DNA from 2 places in the Paenibacillus intestini genome. Region 2 is predicted to be linked to the other one. Evidence: a T-box and tRNA genes for the amino acid it is inferred to sense, from the RefSeq annotation. Region 2 holds a T-box; the other holds one or more tRNA genes.
What was found. A T-box is a leader RNA that pairs with one kind of tRNA and senses whether it is charged. The one in region 2 lies ahead of argS (arginine--tRNA ligase), so its partner is inferred to be a tRNA-Arg.

Region 1: it encodes a tRNA-Arg, which carries the amino acid that the T-box ahead of argS (arginine--tRNA ligase) is inferred to sense. The anticodon was not compared.

The regions. Positions count from the first base shown of each region.
Region 1 is NZ_JAURUN010000012.1:134,252-138,439, reverse strand. It holds gene J2T16_RS24680 (stalk domain-containing protein) at 281-1,378, shown strand; gene clpP (ATP-dependent Clp endopeptidase proteolytic subunit ClpP) at 1,639-2,235, opposite strand; tRNA gene J2T16_RS24670 (tRNA-Arg) at 2,416-2,490, opposite strand; gene J2T16_RS24665 (sugar-binding transcriptional regulator) at 2,989-4,020, shown strand; gene gap (type I glyceraldehyde-3-phosphate dehydrogenase) at 4,142-4,188, shown strand, end outside.
Region 2 is NZ_JAURUN010000002.1:269,977-274,164, reverse strand. It holds gene J2T16_RS06420 (MogA/MoaB family molybdenum cofactor biosynthesis protein) at 1-151, opposite strand, end outside; gene J2T16_RS06415 (CobW family GTP-binding protein) at 321-1,418, shown strand; gene J2T16_RS06410 (four-helix bundle copper-binding protein) at 1,491-1,826, shown strand; T-box leader at 1,908-2,199, shown strand; gene argS (arginine--tRNA ligase) at 2,267-3,979, shown strand; gene J2T16_RS06400 (hypothetical protein) at 4,121-4,188, shown strand, end outside.

The DNA of each region.
Region 1 (4,188 bases), on a different contig from region 2:
TGTTGCACATGCTGGCTTTGAGGAAGCGAGGGTCAGAAAGTACTTGTGTTACCTGTCTAAGAGATGGTCGAATCATGTCGTTTTTGTAGCATTGTTCGTGACAAAACGTTCATTTTCTGCGATTAATATCGTACGATTTTCATCAACATTGTAACTGGAGCTGTAAACCTTTCCGAAAAAGGGTTAATTATAATAAAGAGGCAAGCGTATGGCCTATGAAATCTAATTAAATTTACATACGCATTAAACCTAAATGAAATATTAGAGAGGAGTTTTACAGATGAAAACATGGAAAAAGTGGACGAGTGCATTATTGGCAGCAGGTGTAATTATGGGAGGAAGTACAGCGTGGATGGATCAATCGGTTCAAGCAGCATCCGTATCTTCCAAAGTAACTGCACCGGCTGAAGTAACGTTGAAATCAGGCGGTAAAACCCTCACGCAAAAAGGGTTGCTCCAAGGTGGATCTACATGGGTGTCGCTGACAGCAGTTAAGGATGTAGCAGGCGGGACATTGAAATATGATGCAAAAACAAAGTCATATACCGTAACTGCAGCGAACAATGCAATGACTGTTAGTTTGATGGATGGACAGCCGAACGTGTATATTAATGGTTTTTATCCTCAAGTGGAAGCAAAGTTGATCCAGGGTCGTTTGTACATCCCGTTCTCTGCAATGAGAGATTATTTGGGTGTACAAGGTAGCTGGGATGCCAAAACCAAAACACTGACCCTGAGCAAGGTGAAACAAAATAACGTACAGGTGAAATCGACCAAAGCGAATGTAACCGTTAAAAATGCTGAGGTGGATGTGCAGTACCCGCAAGTGAGCGGACTGGCGAGCAAAGAGGCAGAAGCTGCGATTAACAAGGTGCTCAAAGATGAAGTAGACACCGCTGTTGCGGCGTTCAAAAAACAAACGTCTGAATTTGGTGGAGCAACTGCAAATCGTCCATATGCATTCGAAGCTTCGTATGTGGTGAGTTACAATGAGAACGGCGTACTGGGTCTGATCACTCAACGTTATGAGGACTATGCAGGCGCACACGGTATGACTTACCGTACAGGTCACACGTTTGCACTCGACACTGGCAAAGAGCTGACACTGGATGATGTAATTGCTAATAGCAAGTCGATGCGTGAAACGATCAGCAAAAAGGTTGGCGAGCAACTGAAAGCGAACACGGGATACTTGAGTGGCTACAAAGGCCTTAACAAAGATCAGGATTTCTACGTGACGCCAACAGGTGCAGTGGTATTCTTCCAGTTGTATGAGTACACAGCATATGCGGAGGGCTTCCCTGAATTCAAGTTCACTTACAAGGATATTCTGCCTAAAGGAACCGCACCATTCAGCAACGTAGCTTCGGAGAAGTAAGTTCGTATTAGGTTAGATGAAATCATAAAATAAATTAAATTCAAGTCAAGAGCACTTATACCGTTTCTTCGTGAAAAATAATAAACCGGAAGCCTCCGTCGAAGCAAGAATGACGGGGGCTTCTGCTTTATGCAGGCAATGCACCCCAAGACCGGGTGGTGATATTGCCTGTTTATAATTAAAAAGCGCAGAGCGTGCTCACCTATATTCAGGTGATGCCCGCCCTGCGCTTATTTACGTTGTCTCCAGGTAGCTAAAGCTTAGATGCCTTGGGAGCCTACGTTTTGGATTACTTTATCGATGATACCGTAATCGGCTGCTTCAGCAGCACTCATGAAGTAGTCACGATCTGTATCTTTTTCGATACGCTCCAGAGGTTGACCTGTGCGCTCGGAGATGATGCGGTTCAAGGTATCACGCATTTTCAGAATGCGACGTGCACGGATTTCGATGTCCGACGCTTGACCTTGTGCGCCACCCAGTGGTTGGTGAATCATAATTTCACTGTTTGGCAACGCAAAACGTTTGCCTTTTGCACCGGCATTCAACAAGAATGCACCCATAGAAGCCGCCATACCTACGCAGATCGTAGATACATCCGGTTTAATGAACTGCATTGTATCGTAAATTGCCATCCCCGCTGTGATGGATCCGCCTGGGCTGTTGATGTATAGGTGAATGTCTTTCTCCGGATCTTCCGCTGCCAGGAACAACATCTGTGCCATGATGGCATTCGCTACAACGTCATTCACGTCGCTGCCAAGGAAAATGATACGATCCTTCAGCAATCTGGAATAAATATCATAGGCGCGCTCACCCCGGTTGCTCTGTTCAACGACCATTGGAATATAACTCACGTGAAAAACCTCCTCGGAAATGTAAATGTTAAATGGTGTTTATACTTAAACTGTTACCGTATTAACCACATCATAAACAATCTCAAACAAAAAGTCAAAGAAAGTCAAACTAAGTTTGAAAAAAAAGAAACCTTTCCGGTTTCGTTGGTTAAATGCATTATGAGCTGTTAAAAAATTAAGTGGCGCGCCCGCCAAGAATCGAACTTGGATCTCAGGCTTCGGAGGCCTACGTCATATCCATTGGACCACGGGCGCAAATTATGTGACAGCAATAATGATTATAGCTTATGCACTGGTGAATTGCAAGCAGTTGCTTTGCATGAACATGGTGTGGTTTTCCTTACGATTAATGGGCTCACGTTGTCTTTCATGAATGGGCTGAGTTATTCCGAAGATGGTTTGAATTGTTTCGGAAATGATCATGATGAAGAAAGATGGATAAAGCTTGTATTTCAGTACATGCTATAAGAAGTTTTGGACATGCCCTATGAAAATGAAACACAGCAAGATATAGATGTTATGTGTGGACTTCTTCTATATATGGTGTGAGATCCTCATTTCCTTATCTCGATGTGTTGAGGTTGTGAAAATAGGCGCGTATAAACGCCTGCTAACCTGTCGAAATAAGCAATTGAAACACTTGCATCTCGCGTCAGTTTTAGGTAGAATGAACGTGGGACTTAAAAAGTTAACCCGGGACATTTTAAGGCCATGCAGAAAGCTTGGAACATGAAGCTTGCGGGAGTGGAAAGCATGCGAACGATCTTGGAAGTGCAAAAGCAGCTTCTGCCCGATCTCATGGATGTCTTGAAAAAACGCTATACGATTCTGCACCAGATCATGTTATCGGATGTGATTGGGCGGAGAACGTTAGCCAATTCCATGCAGATGACCGAGCGGGTTCTGAGAGCTGAGACCGATCTGTTAAAGGCTCAGGGACTTATCGAAATTGACAGTGCAGGGATGAAGATCAGCGAGGCGGGTTATAATTTGCTGCAGCAATTAGAACCTGTCGCGAAAGAGCTGTTTGGATTATCCGAGCTGGAAGAGCGAATCAAGCAAGCCTACGGTCTGCAAAAGGTAGTCGTGGTTCCTGGTGATTCGGATATATCTCCTTACGCCAAAAGGGAGCTTGGAAGAGCTGGAGCAAAAGCTCTCAGCAGTATCATGAATGACAACGACGTTGTCGCTGTAACAGGCGGATCAACAACGGCCGAAGTCGCAGAACAACTCACACCACCGACTTCAATGAAGGGTGTCTGGTTTGTACCAGCACGTGGCGGGTTGGGAGAGAGCCTGGAAATTCAGGCAAATACGATTGCATCCACGATGGCAAAACGGACAGGGGCTCAATACAAACTCCTGCATGTACCGGATTTGCTTAGTGACCATGCCTATGAATCACTGATCCAGGACCCGGGAGTTCAGGAGATTTTACAGCTGATCAGGCAATCGCGCATCGTAATTCATGGCATTGGTGATGCTGTGGAGATGGCGAAGAGACGCAAGCTTGCACCGGAGATCATTGACGAACTTCAGGAGCAGGGAGCTGTATCGGAGTCCTTCGGGTATTACTTCAATGGTCAGGGTGACGTGGTACATACCATGCTTACGCTGGGCATGCGGCTTCAGGATATCGAACGCACCGATGTAGTCATTGGCATTGCGGGCGGCAAAAGCAAGGCAGCTGCCATCCATTCCGTACTGCGGTTCGGACAGGAAGATATTCTGATTATTGATGAGGCTGCGGCCGAAGTCATCGTCGCTGACATGGAAAACATCTAACTTTTCAGAGATGAAATGGTTTTATTTTGAACACAACTCTTGTTGTCTTGACGGACTTTACCGTCTGTCTTGAATATATAGCTTCATAAAAAACTAATCAAAACTTGGGAGGAACTTACTCATGATTAAAGTAGGTATTAACGGTTTTGGACGTATTGGTCGTTTGGC
Region 2 (4,188 bases):
CCACAACCTGATAGCCAGCTTGGTGCAACAACTCATGCATAAGTTGACCGCTCGCATCGGTTTCTTTGGTACGTGTGTCCGAAACGGTAACAACCATACAGGCCACCGTTTGTGGAGCTTCCTGACGGTGCTGTTCAACTGAATTGGTCATTGAAATCCTCCTCAAATAAACATGTCCTCATAGCATAGACTATTCATGTTAATCAGGCAATGAAGTTTTCTTCAACAGAACAGGCGTATTGCACAACAATTGGAGGATAGTGTACACTCGCTTAATAGAGTCAGACTAAGGATAGAGATGGGCAGAGAGGTGTGTAATGATGAGTATCATCAATGAAAAAAAACCAAGTATTCCTGTATATATTTTGTCCGGTTTTTTGGGCAGTGGTAAAACGACATTGCTTGTAAAGCTCATAGAACACTGGAAACAGCAACAACTGCGCCCAGCCGTGGTGATGAATGAACTGGGTGAAGTGAATCTGGATGGTCAGATCGTAGATGAGGAAGTGCCCATGACGGAAATGTTGGGCGGATGCATCTGCTGTACTGTACGAGGAGATCTCGGGCTGCAGCTGGCGGACCTCGTTCAAGAAGAGTCACCCGATGTTATCGTAATCGAGGCAACGGGTGCAGCGAATCCGATGGAAATTTTGGATGCGGTGACGGAAACATCTCTTTATATGCGTTTGGAGCTGAAAAGTTTGATCACCGTAGTGGATGCAGCTCATCTGTCAGGCCTGTATCAGGAGCAAAAGGGAAAAACCTTCAAATTAATGCAAGAACAAATTCGTTGTGCTTCGGTGTTACTTTTGAATAAAACCGACCGGGTTCAAGAGCAGCAACTGCAGGACTTGGAAGAGCTTTTGAATAAATGGAATGGCTTTGCCCCCGTGATTCCAACGGTCAAATGTGAAGTGTCTATGGAGCAATTGCTTCATAGTGGTGCCGACGTTCACATTCATCAATCCAATATAGCAGGCGATGCAGCGAAAAATGCAGCAGAGACTCATGTGCATACAGATGCTTGCCGTACTCATGGATGCAATCATGGACATGATCACACGGATCAACGTGACAGCAACCATTCAAGCGACCATGGCGAGCATTCTGTCAAGCCACATACATCACATGAACATGTTATGGTATACACACATTATTTCAGTCAACCTGTGAATAGCGAAGCATTCGAACGATTTGTGGCTAGCTTGCCGCGTGACGTATATCGGGCAAAGGGAATCCTTTCGTTTAGCGATACCGCAAGCCGCTTCTGGTTTCAGTATGCCTATCGTGAATCAGATTACATGAAGATCACACCTCAAGGAGATGTGCCGAATGTAGCTGTGTTTATCGGGGAGCATTTTGATCAAACTGCCATCCGTGAACAATTACTGGAATTGGAAGCGGTAAAACAAGACTAGGATAATGGTTCAAAGTTCCTCCCTGGTGGGTATTAAGAAGCATAGCAAACTTTGCCTGGGAGGTAACTTTAAATGACACAACAACAATACCAACAATGTATCGATGCTTGCCTGGAGTGTATGAATGCTTGCAACGTATGTTACATATCGAGTCTGAAAGAATATGATTTAGCGATGCTTCGTGACTGTATTCGTATGAACCGGGAATGTGCTGATATCTGTGCATTTGCAGCGCAAGCCATGACACGTGGAAGTGATTTCATCGGTGAAATCTGTGAATTGTGTGTCAAAGCATGTGAAGCCTGTGCAGCGGAATGTGGTAAACATGCACATGATCATTGTCAGGATTGCGCTGAAGCTTGCCGTAGATGTGCCGAAGCTTGCCGTTTAATGGTCGCAGTTGCTTAAACTATCTATGTAATCAATTTAAAATAACAGGGTTGCTAATCCATACCAGGATATGTATAATGATCTGAAATGATCGAAACAGCAATATCCGTGATCGGGAGAGTAGCCCAGATTCAGGCCATGACAGCGAGCCGGGACAGGTGTAAGCCGGTATGTGATGAACTGTGTGAAGCGCACCCGTGAGATGGTTATCCGAAGCCATGTATAGGCTCCATTTGGAGTTCGTTGTATATGGATTTGAGGGTAATCCGGCATGCAACCGTTATTTGCACCGAGCGGATCGGTTACACCTTCTTGCAGCATGCTGTAATACAGGTTACCGTTCACTTAGAGTGGTACCGCGGGAACTGTAAACACAGCTCTCGTCTCTTATTTGAAGAGACGAGAGCTTTTTTGCGTTTATTTTAAGGCATATATCATGCAGAGAAGGAGTGTTAGATGTGTTATTGAAGCAGGCTGCAACTCAGATTGCCCCGTTAACCGGGCTCACACCAGAAGAAGTATTGAGATTATTGGAAGTCCCGCCGCAGGAGGAGATGGGGGATGCTGCATTTCCCTGTTTTACGTTAGCCAAGTCGCTAAGAAAGGCACCGGTCGTTATTGCTGGAGAAATTGCCGTTGCATTACAGACCGAGGGTATGGATGCTACAGCAGCAGGTCCTTATGTGAACATTCGTTTTGACCGGAATGTCTTGGCGCCCCAATTGCTCGAAGAAGTGGGTAGCGAGACATTTGGTAAACTGCAGCTCGGGCAAGGAGCGCGTGTTGTCATTGATATGTCCTCACCTAACATCGCGAAACCTTTTGGCATTGGGCATTTGCGTTCCACTGTCATTGGTGCAGCGTTGTATCGTTTATATAACGAAGCGGGTTATACCTCGATAAGTGTGAATCACCTAGGGGACTGGGGGACGCAGTTTGGCAAGCAAATCACGGCATATAAGCGGTGGGGAAACGAAGAGATGTTACAAGCAGATCCAATTCGTAATTCTCTTGAACTATATGTTCGTTTTCATGATGAAGCAGAGAAAGATCCTTCTCTAGAGACCGAAGCACGGGAATGGTTCCGTAAGCTGGAGCAGGGGGATGAAGAAGCGAAGCGTCTATGGACTTTCTTCGTAAACGTGAGTATGCAGGAGTTTAACCGGATGTATGAACGCTTGAATGTGGATTTTGACCGTACGCTCGGTGAGAGCTTTTATAATGACAAGATGGGTGCCGTTGTGGAGGAACTTCGAGGCAAAGGACTGCTGGAGGAAAGTGACGGTGCGCTCGTTGTTCGGCTGGATGAAGAGAATATGCCACCATGTCTGATCATTAAAAAAGATGGAACGACGATCTACCCAACCCGGGATTTGGCAACAGCAATCTATCGTCATGATGTGATGCAGGCAGATAAGTTGTTGTACGTCGTTGGTGGAGAGCAGAGCCTTCACTTCCGTCAAGTATTTACGGTATTGTCAAAGATGGAGTATGACTGGGCAGATCATTGTGAGCATATTCCGTTTGGTCTAATGCGTTTCGAGGGGCGGAAGATGTCTACACGCCGGGGGAAGGTTGTTTTTTTACAGGAAGTACTGGATGAAGCTGTCGCTCGTGCCTTGCAAATTATTCAGGAAAAAAATCCGAATCTGGAGCAGGCTGAGCAGGTAGCCGAAGCCGTTGGTGTAGGGGCGATTATCTTTGGTGATCTGCGCAACAATCGCATGAATAACATTGATTTTTCGCTGGAGGATGCGGTAAGTTTTGAAGGAGAGACTGGCCCTTATGTGCAATATACTCATGCACGAATTCAAAGTGTGCTTGCCAAAGCCGCTAATGTGTCACGTGATGAACAGGAAATGGATTCGGACACGGATCAGATGAATAACCCTCCTGTAGCAATTGTCGGCGATACCTCTTGGGTGTTGCTGAAATTGCTGAGTGACTATCCGGCTTATCTGGAAAAAGCAGTGCTTCGCAACGAACCATCCGTGATTGCTAAATACACGATAGACGTTGCTCAAGCCTTTAATCGGTTTTATCATGCTGAACGAATTGCGGATGCACCGTCAGGTGTCAAGGCTTTTCGGGTGAAACTGGCCGAGCACACCGCGAAACGTCTGGCGTACAACTTGTCTTTATTGGGCGTACGCGCTCCCGAGCAGATGTGATCTAAGTTCAGATTACGAAAACAGGAGGGAATCCGAAGTTATGCGCTGGCTTTTCCGGCAACTTGAATGTTGTTTGCAGTTTCGTTACGATAGAGACATAATAAACAGCCAAGGTGCACGGATAGAAAGGAGCGCTCGCATATGCATAACACGGATTTCCAGAATGATTTCATGCTGGACAGCGAACACTCCAAGGAATTGTTTGCCTA